Regions from separate parts of the Streptomyces sp. LZ34 genome, predicted to be linked through region 1. Evidence: predicted binding sites of a transcription regulator. Region 1 holds the regulator's gene; the other holds the start of a gene.

Region 1 (7,877 bases):
GGCGGCAGGGTCAGGAAGCCGACCGCGACGAACCAGTGGGCGATGCCGACGATGCCCCACTTGTTCATCCGGGTGTGCGCCAGGAACTCCTTCGCCAGCGTCACGCTGCGCTGATAGGGGTTGTCGGTCCGGGCGCCCGCCGGCACCGGCGCGCCGAGTTTGAAGAAGCGCACGAACTGCGCGATGGCGCGGCCGAGCAGGGCAACGCCGACCGCGGTGAGGACCAGCGACACGATGATCGCGGCGAGTTGCATTGGGGGCTCCTCGAACCTGCGAGAGCGGAATTACTAAGCAGTAACTTATCGGGTCTTGACCGAGATTACCCGGGGAAGCGGTGGCCCATGTAGTCGACCGGCCGGTGATCTGCATCGCTTGACCGTGTCCTGTCCATAAGCGCCATATAAAAGTTGAGTCCGCCAGACTCAGGTCTGTTGACACAGGGAAGTCGATCATGCACTCTTGAGCCTGTTCCACTCAATGCTGTGTAGCTGGAGGATTGCGAAATGGCTCGTGCGGTCGGCATCGACCTGGGTACGACGAACTCCGTCGTCAGTGTGCTCGAAGGCGGTGAGCCCACCGTCATCACCAACGCCGAGGGCGCCAGGACCACGCCGTCCGTCGTCGCCTTCGCCAAGAACGGCGAGGTCCTGGTCGGTGAGGTGGCCAAGCGCCAAGCCGTGACCAACGTGGACCGGACCATCCGGTCGGTCAAGCGCCACATGGGCACCGACTGGCACATCAACCTCGACGGCAAGAACTTCAACCCGCAGCAGATGAGCGCCTTCATTCTGCAGAAGCTCAAGCGGGACGCCGAGGCGTACCTGGGCGAGAAGGTCGCGGACGCGGTCATCACCGTCCCGGCGTACTTCAACGACGCCGAGCGCCAGGCCACCAAGGAAGCCGGTGAGATCGCGGGCCTCAACGTCCTGCGTATCGTCAACGAGCCTACCGCCGCCGCCCTCGCCTACGGGCTCGAGAAGGACGACCAGACCATCCTGGTCTTCGACCTCGGCGGCGGCACCTTCGACGTCTCGCTGCTGGAGATCGGCGACGGCGTGGTCGAGGTCAAGGCCACCAACGGTGACAACCACCTCGGTGGTGACGACTGGGACCAGCGCGTCGTCGACTACCTGGTCAAGCAGTTCAACAACGGCCACGGCGTCGACCTGTCCAAGGACAAGATGGCCCTTCAGCGCCTCCGCGAGGCCGCTGAGAAGGCGAAGATCGAGCTCTCCAGCTCGACCGAGACCACCATCAACCTGCCCTACATCACGGCCTCCGCCGAGGGCCCGCTGCACCTGGACGAGAAGCTCACCCGCGCCCAGTTCCAGCAGCTGACCAGCGACCTGCTCGATCGCTGCAAGGTCCCCTTCCACAACGTGATCAAGGACGCGGGCATTGCCCTCTCCGAGATCGACCACGTGGTCCTGGTCGGCGGCTCGACCCGCATGCCCGCCGTCGCCGAGCTCGTCAAGGAGCTGACCGGCGGCAAGGAGGCCAACAAGGGCGTCAACCCGGACGAGGTCGTCGCCATCGGCGCCTCGCTCCAGGCCGGTGTCCTCAAGGGTGAGGTCAAGGACGTCCTGCTGCTGGACGTCACCCCGCTGTCCCTCGGCATCGAGACCAAGGGCGGCATCATGACCAAGCTGATCGAGCGCAACACGACCATTCCGACCAAGCGCTCGGAGATCTTCACCACGGCCGAGGACAACCAGCCCTCCGTGCAGATCCAGGTCTACCAGGGCGAGCGCGAGATCGCGGCGTACAACAAGAAGCTCGGCATGTTCGAGCTGACCGGCCTGCCGCCGGCCCCGCGCGGCGTGCCGCAGATCGAGGTCACCTTCGACATCGACGCCAACGGCATCATGCACGTCGGCGCCAAGGACCTCGGCACCGGCAAGGAGCAGAAGATGACCGTCACCGGCGGCTCCGCGCTGCCGAAGGACGACATCGACCGCATGATGCGCGAGGCCGACCAGTACGCGGAGGAGGACCACAAGCGCCGCGAGGCCGCCGAGACCCGCAACCAGGCCGAGCAGCTGGTCTACCAGACCGAGAAGTTCCTCAAGGACAACGAGGACAAGGTCCCCGGCGACGTCAAGACCGAGGTCGAGACCGCGCTCGGTGAGCTGAAGGAGAAGCTCGAGGGCGACGACACCGCCGAGATCCGCACCGCCACCGAGAAGGTCGCGGCCGTCAGCCAGAAGCTGGGCCAGGCGCTCTACGCCAACGCCCAGGCGGACGGCGCGGGCGCGGCGGGTGCGGCGGGCGCGGCCGGTGACGGCCAGGCCAAGGCCGACGACGACGTCGTGGACGCCGAGATCGTGGACGACGAGAAGGCCGACAAGGGTCGGGGTGGTGCGGCGTGACGGAGGAGACCCCGGGCTTCGAGGAGCAGCCCGACGTCCCCTCCGAGGCCGCACAGACCCCTGACGATGCGGCCAAGGGTGGTGCCGGGTCCGCCGACAAGGCGGGCCCGGCGGCCCCGGCAGGGGACCTCGAGCAGGTGGCCATGCAGGCACAGCTGGACCAGGTCCGTACCGCGCTCAACGAGCGGACCGCCGACGTTCAGCGGCTCCAGGCGGAGTACCAGAACTACCGACGCCGGGTCGAGCGGGACCGGGTCACGGTCAAGGAGATCGCCGTGGCGAACCTCCTGACCGAGCTGCTGCCCGTGCTCGACGACATCGGCCGCGCCCGTGACCACGGCGAGCTCGTCGGCGGCTTCAAGTCCGTCGCCGAATCGCTGGAGGCGGTCGCGGGGAAGATGGGCCTGCAGCAGTTCGGCACGGAGGGCGAGCCCTTCGACCCGCTGGTGCACGAGGCGCTGATGCACTCGTACGCGCCGGATGTCACCGAAACCACGTGCGTGCAGATTCTGCAGCCGGGGTATCGAATCGGCGAGCGTACGATCCGCCCGGCGCGGGTCGCGGTCGCCGAACCCCAGCCGGGCGCCCAGCCCAAGGGGGACGAGACGCCGGACGAGGAGAGCGGTGGCCCGGACGAGGGCTGACGTGACAGCGATGGCAGGAGAGGAGGGACGTCGAGGATGAGCACCAAGGACTTCGTCGAGAAGGACTACTACAAAGTCCTCGGCGTCCCCAAGGACGCCACCGAGGCGGAGATCAAGAAGGCGTACCGGAAGCTCGCCCGCGAGTTCCACCCGGACGCCAACAAGGGCGACGCCAAGGCCGAGGAGCGCTTCAAGGAGATCTCCGAGGCGAACGACGTCCTGGGCGACCCCAAGCGGCGCAAGGAGTACGACGAGGCGCGCGCCCTGTTCGGCAACGGCGGATTCCGCCCGGGGCCGGGCGCGGGCGGCACCGGCAGCTTCAACTTCGACCTGGGCGACCTCTTCGGCGGCGCCCAGCCGGGCGGCGGCGCCGGTGCGGGCGGCTTCGGCGGCGGCCTCGGGGACGTCTTCGGCGGCCTCTTCAACCGCGGCACCTCCACCCGTGCCCAGCCGCGCCGCGGCCAGGACATCGAGTCCGAGGTGACGCTGAGCTTCACCGAGGCGGTGGAGGGGGCCACGGTCCCGCTGCGGATCCCCAGCCCGGCGCCGTGCAAGGCCTGCTCGGGCACCGGCGACAAGAACGGCACCCCGCGCGTGTGTCCGACCTGCGTCGGCACCGGCCAGGTCAGCCGCGGCGGCGGGGGCGGCTTCTCGCTCACCGACCCGTGCGTGGACTGCCGTGGTCGCGGCCTGATCGCGCAGAACCCCTGCGACGTGTGCAAGGGCAGCGGCCGGGCCAGCAGCGCCCGCTCCATGCAGGTCCGGATCCCCGCGGGCGTCAGCGACGGCCAGCGGATCCGGCTGCGCGGCAAGGGCGCCCCGGGCGAGACCGGCGGGCCGGCCGGCGACCTGTATGTGGTGGTCCATGTGGCCTCCCACCCGGTCTTCGGCCGCAAGGGCGACAACCTCACCGTCACCGTGCCCGTCACCCTCCCAGAGGCGGCACTCGGCGGCGAGATCAAGGTCCCCACCCTCGGCGGCCCCCCGGTCACCCTGAAGCTGCCGGCCGGCACGCCCAACGGCCGCACGATGCGCGCCCGCGGCAAGGGCGCGGTGCGCAAGGACGGCACCCGCGGCGACCTCCTGGTCACCGTCGAGGTCACCGTCCCCAAGGACCTCGACGACAAGGCCCGCGAGGCGCTGGAGTCGTACCGGGAGGCGACCGCGGGGGAGGACCCGCGGGCGGAGCTGTTCCAGTCCGCGAAGGGAGCGTGACCCCATGGAGATGTCTGGCCGAGGCGGAATCCCCGGAGCCCCCGGAGGCCGAGGCGGCGGCGCCAGGAGCCGCAACCCGTACGAGCTGACCGACGAGTCCCCGGTGTACGTCATCTCGGTCGCCGCTCAGCTCTCCGGGCTGCACCCCCAGACCCTGCGCCAGTACGACCGGCTGGGCCTGGTCTCCCCCGGCCGCACGGCCGGCCGCGGGCGCCGCTACTCCGCCCGCGACATCCAGCTGCTCCGCCAGGTGCAGCAGCTCTCCCAGGACGAGGGCATCAACCTCGCCGGCATCAAGCGCATCATCGAACTGGAGAACCAGGTCGCGGCCCTCCAGGAGCGCGTCGCCGAACTCCAGTCCGCGGTCGAGGGCGCGGCCGTGGCGATGCAGCAGCGCGAGGCCGCGGTCCACGCCTCCTACCGCCGCGACCTGGTCCCCTACGACCAGGTGCGGCAGACCAGCGCGCTGGTGGTGTGGCGGCCCAAGCCCAAGCGGCCGGAGTAGCGGCCGCGCGCAGCGGCCGACCTCACCCCATCGAGTGGCCCGGTGACCGATCCGTCGGTCACCGGGCCTCTTTTCTGCCAGCGTGAGGGCGTGTACGAGCCCCACCACGTGCTTGACGAGGTCCTGTGGCAGGCGTGGACGTCCTTGGACCTACCCGAAGGCTTCCGCGCGGAGATCGCGGACGGATGTATTGAGCTTGTGCCGACCGGCTTCGCCCGTCACGCCTGTGCCGTCAATCGCCTGCGGCGAGCCCTGCAGCGACGCTTGGACGGAACGGGACGCGCCGCCTACCAGAGCATGGGCGTCATCCACGGGCGTAAGGCGTGGGTCCCCGATCTGTTCGTAGCGCCCGAAGACGACGAAGAGTTCCTCACCGAGGACGGCCTGGGCTTCACCGCCTCCGCCGTGAAGCTCGTCGTCGAAGTCGTCTCCCCCGGCCACGAGAACCAGCAGCGGGACCGTGTCCGCAAGCGCCGCGCCTACGCGCGTGCCGGCATCCCCGTCTTCGTCCTGATCGACGACTACGACAACCACGGCACGGTGACCGTGCTGACTTCCCCTTCCCCGGGCGAGGAGACGTACGCCGCCGCCATCCGCGTCCCGTACGGCACCGAGGTGCAGATCCCGGAGGGCCCGGTGAAGGGGTTCGCGATCACGGAGGACATCACCGGCCCGCGTGTGACGTGACGGCGGCACTCGCCCCGACCGATGATTTTCGCCCTGTCGCGACGTCCTACCTGCTGACCGGACAAATCCGCAGCCAGCAGGGAGGACCTCATGCACGCAGCCCTTGTGACCTTGACCATCGACCCGGCCCAGGCCCCCGCTGCCGCCGTCGCGCTGATGGACGACATCCTGCCGAGGATCCGCTCGGCGCCCGGCTTCCTCACGGGGTACTGGCTGGAGCCCGTCGACGGGCGCGGCTTCTCGATGACCGTCTTCGAGAGCGAGGAGCAGGCCCGCGCGGCCACCCCACCCGCCGCCGGCTGGACCGCGCCCGGCGTCACCATCGAGTCCGTGGAGTTCCGACGCGTGGCCGTCGCGGTGCCCTGACGCCGACGGGCCCGGCCCCTCACCCCCACGCCGCGGGCGGCGTCCGGCTGATCTCGCACCAGACCACCTTGGACGCGGGGCTCCAGAGCTCGCCGGTGAGCGGGAAGTGATTCCATCCGTCGGCGAGCATGTCCAGCAGCCGCAACCCCCATCCGCCTTCGCTGTCCACGTGGACCTCTTGGAGGGCGGGAGGCGTTGGGCTGGTGTCCCAGACCGTCATGCGCAACCTCTCGGCGGACCACTTCACCCGCAGGTCGGCCTCCCCTCCGGCGTGCACGATCGCGTTGGTGAGCATCTCGCTGGCCAGCAGTTCGGCCCGATCGACCAGGTCGGGCAGCTCGTGCGCGGTGAGGGCCGTACGGAGGGAGGCCCGCGCGACGCGGACGGCACGGGGGTCGTGGGGCACGTGCAGGCAGTATTCGAAGGGCGCGACGGCAGGGGTGACGAGGGGCATGAGGGCCTCCTGTGGCGCGGTGGGGTGTGCGAGGGCGGGCCGGTGTCATTGCCGCCATGCGGGCATGGCGGTGCGCTTCCGACTGGCCGGATGTTTCGCTCGGTGAGCGATGCGATACTCAACGTAGGGTGCTATGTAGCACCGGCGCAACGTAGTACGCCAAGTTCGCCCAAACGAGGCGGCTCATGGCATGGTGGCGCCGCAGCCGCTGAGTAGCAGGGAGTAGCCACATGCCGCCGAGGAGTAACCCCACCGCCCGTCAGGAGCGGCTGGGCGCCGAGCTGCGGAAGATGCGGGAGCGAGCGGGCATGACCGCGCGAGAGGCCGCCAAGCGCCTCGGCGTGAGCCCCATGCAGATGAGTCACATGGAGGTCGGCCGTCTCGGCGTCAGCGAGGAGCGGCTGCGCACGCTCGCCGACCAATATCGCTGCGGGGATGACGCGTTGGTCGACGCACTGGCCGCGATGGCGAGGGAGCGGGGGCGAGGCTGGTGGGAGGAGTATCGCGGCACCCTCGCCGCGACCTCACTGGATCTCGCTGCTCTGGAGTGGCACGCCCATAGGATGCGAAGCCTGCAAGTGGTGCACATTCCGGGCCTGCTCCAAGTGGAGCCGTACATGAGGGCCCTGTTCACCTACGCACGTCCCGTCCGTGCCGTGGATCACCTTGAGGCGGTCATCGACTTCCGCCTACGGCGCCGTGAGGTGCTTGAACGTGAAGCTCCGCCCGAATTCACAGCGATCATCCACGAGGCCGCGCTGTTGATGAAGGTTGGCGATCGAAAGGCGGCCCGCGAACAGCTGGACTTCATCCTGGAGAGGTCCGAACTCCCGGGTACCACCGTGCAGGTGGTGCCCTTCTCGGCGGAGGGGTTCGCGGGCATGGGGTATGCGATGACCTACGCGGCAGGTCCTGTTCCACCACTCGACACTGTGCAGATCGACCACATGCACGGCATCGACTTCCTGCACGCGGAAGCGCAACTCGACCACTACCGCGTCCTCCTGAGTACCGTCGAGGCGTCGGCACTCAGCCCCGAGAATTCGCGAGACTTCATTCACCGCATCGCGCGAGAGCTGTAAGGGATCACAACATGCGTCAAGCCCGCTGGCGAAAGTCCTCCTTTTCGGGGACCGGCCCGGACAACAACTGCCTGGAACTCGCCGCCTTCGACGGCGCGATACACCTCCGCGAGAGCGAAGCCCCCGGCACAGCCATACGTACGGCCCCGCGCCCGCTCGGGGCCTTCATCCGGGCGGCCAAGGCGGGGGAGCTCGACCACGTGGTCCGGTGAGCCGGGCATTGCGGTGGGTTTGCGTCGCCCAGGCGTCCCGATATGGCCGTGTCGGCGACGCAAACCCACCGCATCCGCGTTATCCACAGGCCCAGCACGCGGGCAGGACTTGGGGCACTGTGGGGAGATGACGGGGACGGGGGACACGGTCTCGCTGCGCAGGCTGGCGGGTGCTCAGGGCGGGGTGGTGCTGACTGCTCAGGCGCTGTCGGGCGGCTGGAGGCGCGGGCGGTTGAACCGCCGGTTCAGCAACGAGGGGTGGACGCAGGTCCGCCCAGGGGTGTGGGTGGAGCCCGGGCGTGTGGTGGGGCCGATGGCGTTGCTGTGGGCGAACCAACTGGCG
Region 2 (7,877 bases), 1.4 Mb from region 1:
GCTGCCGCCCCGGCGCTCGGCCGCGCGGCGGCGCCGCCTGCCTCGGCGGTCGGGCTGTCGGCGGGCGTGCGGGCGGCAGTCGTCGCCCCGTTCACGGGCGCGCCTACCTGGCGGCCGGGGTCGGCCGCCGCGGCGGCTTCCCCGTCGTGGCGGGCTGCGACCGGTTCCGGGGCCGCCGCCCCGGCGCTCGGCCGCGCGGCGGCGCCCAGGGGCGCGCCTACCCGGCGGCCGTTGGCGGCCGCACCCGCGTCGCCGAAGGCGGCGGGGGCGGGCTCGGGGGCCGGGATCGGGGCGGTGTCCGCTTCCGTGAAGGCCAGGAGCGCCGCGCGGACGTCCGCCAGAGCGGGCGCCGCCGCGCCCGCGCGGACCGCCACCGAGACGCGCTCCGCGCAGGCCGTGCAGGTCTCGACGTGCTTCTCGACCGACCACGCGTCGGTCTCCGGCAGCGAGCCGTCGGCGTACGACGCCGCGTGTGCGGGCGTCACGTGCCAGGCGACGGCGGAGCCGCCGCGCTTCATCAGTCGCCGGGGCCTCATACGGTGCCTCCGAGAGCGTCCAGGAGGTGCGGGAGCGTGGTGCGTCGCTGGGTGAGGGCGGCGCGGAGTTCTCTTCGGGCGCGTTGGGCGCGGGTTTTGACGGTGCCTTCGGGGATGCCGAGGAGCTGCGCGGCCTCGCGGGTGGTGAGGCCGTCGACGACCGTGGCGCGCAGGACGGCGCGCAGTTCGGGGGAGAGGCGGTCGAGGGCGGCGCCGACGTCCCCGTACTCCAGCGCGTCGAGCGCCCGCTCCTCCGCGGAGGGGGCCGTGGCGCGGGCCGGGTCCGGCTGGTGGCGGGCGTGGGCGGCCTGGGCCCGGGCGGCGCGGGCGGCGGTGCGCTGGGCGTCGACGAGGCGGCGGGCCGCGATGGTCCACAGCCAGCCGCCCGCCTCACCGCCGCGGTGCGCGCCGGCCGTACGCCAGGCCGTGACGAAGGTGTCCTGGAGGACCTCCCGTACGGTCTCGGGGTCCTGGCAGCGGCGCGTGAGGCGCGCGTGCAGCCAGCCCGCGTGCCGGTCGTAGAGCGCGGCGAGCGCCTGCGCGTCTCCCCGCGCGACGGCTCGCAGCAACTCCCCGTCGCTCCGGTCTGGCCCCATGGGGCGGAACAGTTTCACGCCCCTCTATCGCTTACCGAAGGGGTGACGGTTCACGTTCCGCTGGCGCATGGCACGACGCATGATCGCTCAGAGCGAACAAGGGGTCGGGAACATCGGCGGGCCTCCGCGCATTGAGTCTGCATAGCTCAACTTGCCTGCCGAAGGGGAGATCATGGCTTCGACGTCCACACCGCTCACCCTGCCCGTGCTGCCCCTCGATGACGAGGTGGTACTGCCCGGCATGGTGGTGCCGCTGGACCTGTCCGACACCGAGGTACGAGCCGCGGTGGAGGCCGCCCAAGCCGCCGCGCGATCAAGTGGCGACACCCAGTCGAGGGGCAGCGGCAGCGGCGGCGGCAAGCCGCGCGTCCTGCTCGTGCCGCGTATCGACGGGACGTACGCGGGCATCGGCACGCTCGGCACGGTCGAGCAGGTGGGCCGGCTCTCCGACGGCGACCCGGGCGCGCTCATTCGCGGGGTGCGCCGGGTGCGCATAGGCGCGGGGACGACCGGTCCCGGGGCCGCGCTGTGGGTGGAGGGCACCCAGGTCGAGGAGATCGTTCCGGACCCGCTGCCCGGTGCCGTCACCGAACTGGTCACGGAGTACAAGGCGCTGGCCGCCAGCTGGCTGCGCAAGCGCGGCGCCTGGCAGGTCGTGGACCGGGTGCAGCAGATCGACGACGTCGGCCAGCTGGCCGACAACTCCGGCTACTCGCCGTTCCTCTCCATCAAGCAGCGCGTGGAGCTGCTGGAGACGGCCGACCCGGTGGCGCGTCTGAAGCTGGCCGTCAGCTGGCTCAGCGACCACCTCGCCGAGCAGGACGTCGCCGAGGCGATCGCCAAGGACGTCCAGGAGGGCGTGGACAAGCAGCAGCGCGAGTTCCTGCTGCGGCGGCAGCTGGAGGCGGTCCGCAAGGAGCTGGCGGAGCTCAACGGGGACCCCGAGGACGAGTCCGACGACTACCGGGCCCGGGTGGAGGCCGCCGACCTGCCTTCGAGCGTGCGCGAGGCGGCCCTGAAGGAGGTCGACAAGCTGGAGCGGTCCTCCGACCAGAGCCCCGAGGGCAGCTGGATCCGCACCTGGCTGGACACCGTCCTGGAACTGCCCTGGAACGAGCGCACCGAGGACGCGTACGACATCGCCGGCGCCAAGGCCGTCCTCGACGCCGACCACGCCGGCCTGGAGGACGTCAAGGAGCGGATCACCGAGTACCTGGCGGTGCGCAAGCGCCGTGCCGACCGGGGCCTGGGCGTGGTCGGCGGCCGCCGCGGCGGCGCGGTGCTGGCCCTGGTGGGCCCGCCCGGCGTCGGCAAGACCTCGCTGGGCGAGTCGGTCGCCCGCGCGATGGGGCGGAAGTTCGTGCGCGTCGCGCTCGGCGGCGTCCGCGACGAGGCGGAGATCCGCGGCCACCGGCGTACGTACGTCGGGGCGCTGCCCGGCCGGATCGTACGGGCCGTCAAGGAGGCGGGCTCGATGAACCCGGTCGTCCTCCTCGACGAGATCGACAAGGTCGGCTCCGACTACCGCGGCGACCCCGCCGCGGCCCTGCTGGAGGTCCTGGACCCGGCGCAGAACCACACCTTCCGCGACCACTACCTGGAGGTCGAACTCGACCTGAGCGACGTGGTCTTCCTCGCGACGGCCAACGTCCTGGAGGCCATCCCCGAGGCGCTGCTGGACCGCATGGAGCTGGTGCGCCTGGACGGCTACACCGAGGACGAGAAGGTCACCATCGCCCGTGACCACCTGCTGCCCCGCCAGCTGGAGCGGGCCGGCCTGGAGCCGGGCGAGGTGACGCTGGCGGAGGACGCGCTGCGCAAGCTGGCCGCGGAGTACACCCGCGAGGCGGGCGTACGCACCCTGGAGCGGTCCATCGCGCGGCTGCTGCGCAAGGTGGCGGCCCAGCACGAGCTGGGCGAGCGGGAGCTGCCCTTCACGATCGGCGGCGACGGACTGCGGCCGCTGATCGGACGGCCGCACCACACCCCCGAGTCCGCCCAGGACCCGGCCGAGCGGCGCACCGCCGTGCCGGGCGTGGCGACCGGGCTCGCGGTCACCGGCGCGGGCGGCGACGTGCTGTTCGTCGAGGCGTCGCTGGCCGACCCGGAGACGGGCGGCGCGGGGCTGACCCTCACCGGCCAGCTGGGCGACGTCATGAAGGAGTCCGCCCAGATCGCGCTCTCCTTCCTGCGCTCGCACGGCGCGGAGCTGGAGCTTCCGGTCGGTGACCTCAAGGAGCGCGGCATCCACCTGCACGTTCCGGCGGGCGCGGTGCCCAAGGACGGCCCGAGCGCGGGCATCACGATGACCACGGCCCTGGCCTCGCTGCTCTCCGGCCGCCAGGTGCGCCCGGACGTGGCGATGACCGGCGAGGTCTCGCTGACCGGGCGGGTGCTGCCCATCGGCGGCGTCAAGCAGAAGCTGCTGGCGGCGCACCGGGCCGGGGTGACCACCGTGATCATCCCCAAGCGCAACGAGCCCGACCTCGACGACGTCCCCGCCGAGGTCCTGGACAAGCTCGACGTCCACCCGGTCTCGGACGTCCGCCGCGTCCTGGAACTGGCCCTCACCCCGGCGGCCACGCCGGCCGCCCCGGAGGTCCCGGTGGCGGCGTGACGGACGCCACCGGTGCGGTGGCCCGGGGCTCCCGTTCGCACGGGAGTTCCGGGCCACGCGTGTCCTGGGTGCCGTGCGTATCGTTGTACCAACCGGCCGCGTGCATTCGAGTCGCGGCGGGGAGGAGCGGCACGGTGACCGTCATGGAGATTGACAGGATCGAGATGGCCGACAGCAGCGACGAGCTCACCTTGGACATGATGTTCGAGTGGCTCGAGAAGATGCCCATCCCCGAGGGAATCAAGGTCGAGATTGTCGAGGGGAACATCTTCATGTCGCCGCAGCGGGACACCCACTGGGAGATCATCCTGGATATCGTCGAACAGCTGCGGACACGATACCCGCGTAAGCGGATCAAGTCGGATGTGCGGATTGACTACCCCGGCTACCTCAACGGCTTCGCGACCGACGTGACGCTGATCACCGAGGGCGCGGTCAAGGACTCCAGAGGCCACTGGCGGTACCAGGACGTGGAGTTCGTTGCCGAGGTGATCTCGAAGCGCACGGGCGCCAATGACTACGGCACCAAGAAGATGATCTACGCCACCGCCGAGGTCCCCGTCTATCTGATCGCCGATCCGTACACCGGCAGGTGCCGCCTTTTCACCCACCCCAAGGACGGGGAATACCGGGCCGAAATGACCGTTGACTTCGGCAGTGAACTCGACCTGACCGACACCGTCCTGGGCCTGACGCTCAAGACCGACGAGTTCCCCCGGGACTGAACGGCCTGACGGCCCGTACGGCCGACGCCCCCCGCCGTACGGACAGCCGGATCCGTACGGCGGAGGGCGAAGCACCGAGGGCGTGACGCGCGGGCGTCAGCCGTTGGCGAGGGCCTGGACCCGGTCGATGGCGCCGTTGAACTTGTTGTGGTCGCCGACCGTCGCGCCCGACGAGGTGTACTGCCAGATGGTGTGGAAGCCCCAGCCCGCCGGGAGTTCACCGACGGAGTCGCCGTAGCGCGGGATCCACAGCGGGTTGACGGCGCCGAAGGCGCTGGAGTTGCCCGTGCAGCTCTTCCACCAGCTGGTCGAGGTGTAGATCACCGGGTCGCGGCCGGTGAGCGACTTGTAGGTGTTGCTGAAGTCCTTGATCCAGCTGACCATCGCGCTCGCGCTCTTGCCGTAGCAGGTCGCGCCGTAGGGGTTGTACTCCATGTCGAGCGCGCCGGGGAGCGTCTTGCCGTCCTTCGACCAGCCACCACCGTGGTTGACGAAGTACGTGGCCTGCGCCGCGCCGCTGGAGTTGTCCGGCAGCGCGAAGTGGTACGAGCCGCGGATCATGCCGACGTTGAACGATCCGTTGTACTGCTGCGCGAAGTACGGGTTCGTGTAGGTGGTGCCCTCCGTCGCCTTGACGTAGGCGAAGCGGACTCCGCTGCTCCAGAGCGTCGACCAGGCGACATTGCCCTGGTGGCTGCTGACGTCCACGCCTTCGACGGTGGCGAGCAGCCCGGGCGGCTCTTCGCCGGTCGTGGAACCGCCTTCGTGCTTGAGTATCTGGGAGCCCGCCCAGTCGTCCTCGGGGTGGGGGATGGCCTTCCCGCTCTCCGCGGCCGAAGCCGTACCGGACAGCGAGAAGCTCATGACGAGGAGACCGGCGAGAATGCCGATGAGCGCGGTCAGGGTGCGCCGGGTCGTACCAGGTCTGTGCTTGGGCATGGCGTGCCTCCGAGGGCCTCGTGTGGGGAGAGGTGCACATGTCATTGGAATGGCCATGTCAGGTAGGACGCTACGGGCGTAGATACGCGGCGCGGAAGGGGGTCGGGGTGCTGCCGTTGGTCTAATCCTGCGAAATACTGACGGAGCTGCGGCGACGACCGCGCCTGAAAGAAAATTTCACGCCGTGAAAATCCGGAGAGGGCTCTGACGTGCACGACAACGGGGCATTGCCCCCCGAGGGGGGTGAGGGACGCACCATGGGCGGAATTGGTGTAGACCATGCATTCCTGGCTCTGGAGCGCGAATTGGCGGTTTTCCTTCGCCGCGCCCGCGCCTCTTCGGGCGAATTGGCCCGGGAAGTCCACCCGGAGCTGGAATCCGCCGCGTACGGACTGCTCATGCGGCTGGAAGACGCCGGACAGCAGCGGGCCACGGATCTCGCGGCCTACTTCGGTGTCGGCAAGGCGACGATGAGCCGCCAGCTGCGGGCGCTGGAGGACCTCGGGCTGGTGGCCCGGGCCCCCGACCCCGCCGACGGCCGGGCTTTCCTGGTGCAGTTGACGGATGAGGGGCGGGCCCGGTTCCGTCGCGTGCGAGGGGCCCGGCGGGCGCGGTATGCGCGCCGCCTCGCGGCGTGGGAGCGCAGCGAGGTGGCCGAACTCGCCCGGCTGCTGCACCGGCTGAACTCCGTGCAGGTCACCGAGGAGCCCGGGCAGGGCGCAGCTTCGCCGCAGGACTAGGCCTCTCATGTACGTCAGGATCGGCAAGGCCCGCCGATCCGGCGACGCGGATGTGGCGTTCGGGGTACGGCGGGGGTGCGGCGGGGGCGCGGCCGGGGTGCGGCCGGACCGCTGGGGACCGCCGGGGGTTGCGGGGGTCCGGCCGCGTCGCCGGAGGCCGCCGGGCCGCTGGGGGCTGTGGAGGCTGCGGGGGCCCGGTCGGGTCGCCGGGGACTGCCGGGACCACCAGGGGTGCGGCCGGGTCGCCGGGGGCTGCGGGGGTGCGGTGGTGCGGTCGGTCGCCGGGAACTGCCGGGGGCTGCCGGGGTCCGGCCGGGTCGCCGGGGTGCGGCCGAGGGGCCGCCGGGTCGCCGGCCCCGTGCCGCCCGGGGTTTGTGCCGCTGCCACTGAGCCGCCGTCCCCCGTGTCGCCCCGCCCCGGGCCTCCGTCAGAACTCCGCGAAGACGACCGCCGCGTCGTCGTGCACCTTGCCGCGCCGGAACGCGGTGCGGTCCGGGTCGGCGTCCTCCGCCGCCCGCACCCGGTCGATCAGCGCCTGTGGGCTCTCCTTCCGCAGCAGGGCGAAGCACTCGGCCCAGTCGCCCTCGCGGAACACCTCCACCCACCGCGCCGCCCCGTCGGTGAGCGCCGCCACCGCCCGTATCCCCGCGCGCGGGGAGGCGCCGGTCACGGCCCGCCGCGCGACCGCCGGGTCGGCGGCGGCGGTGAAGAAGCCGCCCTCGACGTTGCGCAGCGGGGCCAGCGGCCGCCGCCCCGCGGCGCGCAGCCGGTCGATCCGGTCGTCGAGTACGGGCGTGACCGTGCCGTCCGTCCGCTCGAGCAGCAACGCGGAGTCGGAGAGCACCAGATGCTCGACCCGCTCCGCGTCCCACCGCACCGCGACGACCGTCGCCTGAGGCGTTCTAACGTGAGAAAGGTCACATTCTGGGTCGTGCGCCTCGGCCGTCCGTTCGATCGCGCGGGAGAGGCAATCTGCCAGTGGCATATCCCGGCGCGATCCGGACAGTTCGAGCAGCGCCCCGCCCAGCCGGGCGGTGAACCAGGGCACGCCGTGGACGCAGCCGTAGTCCTCCTCGGGCGGCGTCACTCCGTCCAGGACCACCAGCGCCCCACCCTGACCCGACGCGGGCAGTGCTACTGACGCGTAGTCCTCGTTGGGGGTTTGGGGATCACCGGGGGTGGTGGCGAGTTCGATGCGCATCTGGCCAGTCTGCCGGACCGGGGCCCGTTCCCCCCGGGTCGCCGGAGCCCTCCGCGGGGCTCGGCGCACGCCGGGCGGAGGCCGGGCGGGGGCGAGGGTCGCCTGGGCGGGCGCGCGCGGCGGATTGCCGCTTTGGCCGGAATTGACGGTTACGGGAATCTGCGGGGGAGCATCCTGCCAGGAGGTCAGGTGATTTCCAACCCGTGAAAGGTTGAAGGAGGGTATGGCACGCGACCGAAGTTTGGTGGTCAACTACGCAATGCGGTTCACTCGTTCGGGCGGTGGGGTGGGTGATGTATGCCCGTCCCGAAGTCGCCCTGAAAGGGTCGGAACCCCTACCAGAGGTGGGGAAACACAATTGTTGAACCGTCGTCACCTCTGAACCACAGTGGGTCGGGCGAGAAAAGATTGTGAGCACCGGTGCGGAAGAAGCGGCTTCGGGGCAGCAACCATGAGCAGGTCGGCGAGCCACGCCAGCAGGAGGCGTCGCCGCAACGCGGCACCGCACGGGTCCGTAATCGGC

What was found. Region 1 encodes HspR, which represses chaperone genes until heat shock. Its sites were predicted from a motif close to TTGAGNNNNNNNNNCTCAA; they were not measured.
Region 2: the regulator HspR is predicted to act here: its motif matches at 1,264-1,282, upstream of lon (endopeptidase La).

The regions. Positions count from the first base shown of each region.
Region 1 is NZ_CM132680.1:6,148,351-6,156,227, reverse strand. It holds gene ACWY4P_RS24920 ((Fe-S)-binding protein) at 1-254, opposite strand, end outside; gene dnaK (molecular chaperone DnaK) at 504-2,369, shown strand; gene grpE (nucleotide exchange factor GrpE) at 2,366-3,013, shown strand; gene dnaJ (molecular chaperone DnaJ) at 3,050-4,228, shown strand; gene ACWY4P_RS24900 (heat shock protein transcriptional repressor HspR) at 4,233-4,733, shown strand; gene ACWY4P_RS24895 (Uma2 family endonuclease) at 4,824-5,420, shown strand; gene ACWY4P_RS24890 (hypothetical protein) at 5,511-5,786, shown strand; gene ACWY4P_RS24885 (ATP-binding protein) at 5,806-6,240, opposite strand; gene ACWY4P_RS24880 (helix-turn-helix domain-containing protein) at 6,549-7,322, shown strand; gene ACWY4P_RS24875 (DUF397 domain-containing protein) at 7,334-7,534, shown strand; gene ACWY4P_RS24870 (hypothetical protein) at 7,733-7,877, opposite strand, start outside.
Region 2 is NZ_CM132680.1:4,705,086-4,712,962, reverse strand. It holds gene ACWY4P_RS18355 (zf-HC2 domain-containing protein) at 1-536, opposite strand, end outside; gene ACWY4P_RS18350 (RNA polymerase sigma factor) at 533-1,132, opposite strand; gene lon (endopeptidase La) at 1,305-3,749, shown strand; gene ACWY4P_RS18340 (Uma2 family endonuclease) at 3,884-4,474, shown strand; gene ACWY4P_RS18335 (lysozyme) at 4,571-5,413, opposite strand; gene ACWY4P_RS18330 (MarR family winged helix-turn-helix transcriptional regulator) at 5,671-6,153, shown strand; gene ACWY4P_RS18325 (hypothetical protein) at 6,581-7,354, opposite strand; gene ACWY4P_RS18320 (nitrate- and nitrite sensing domain-containing protein) at 7,775-7,877, shown strand, end outside.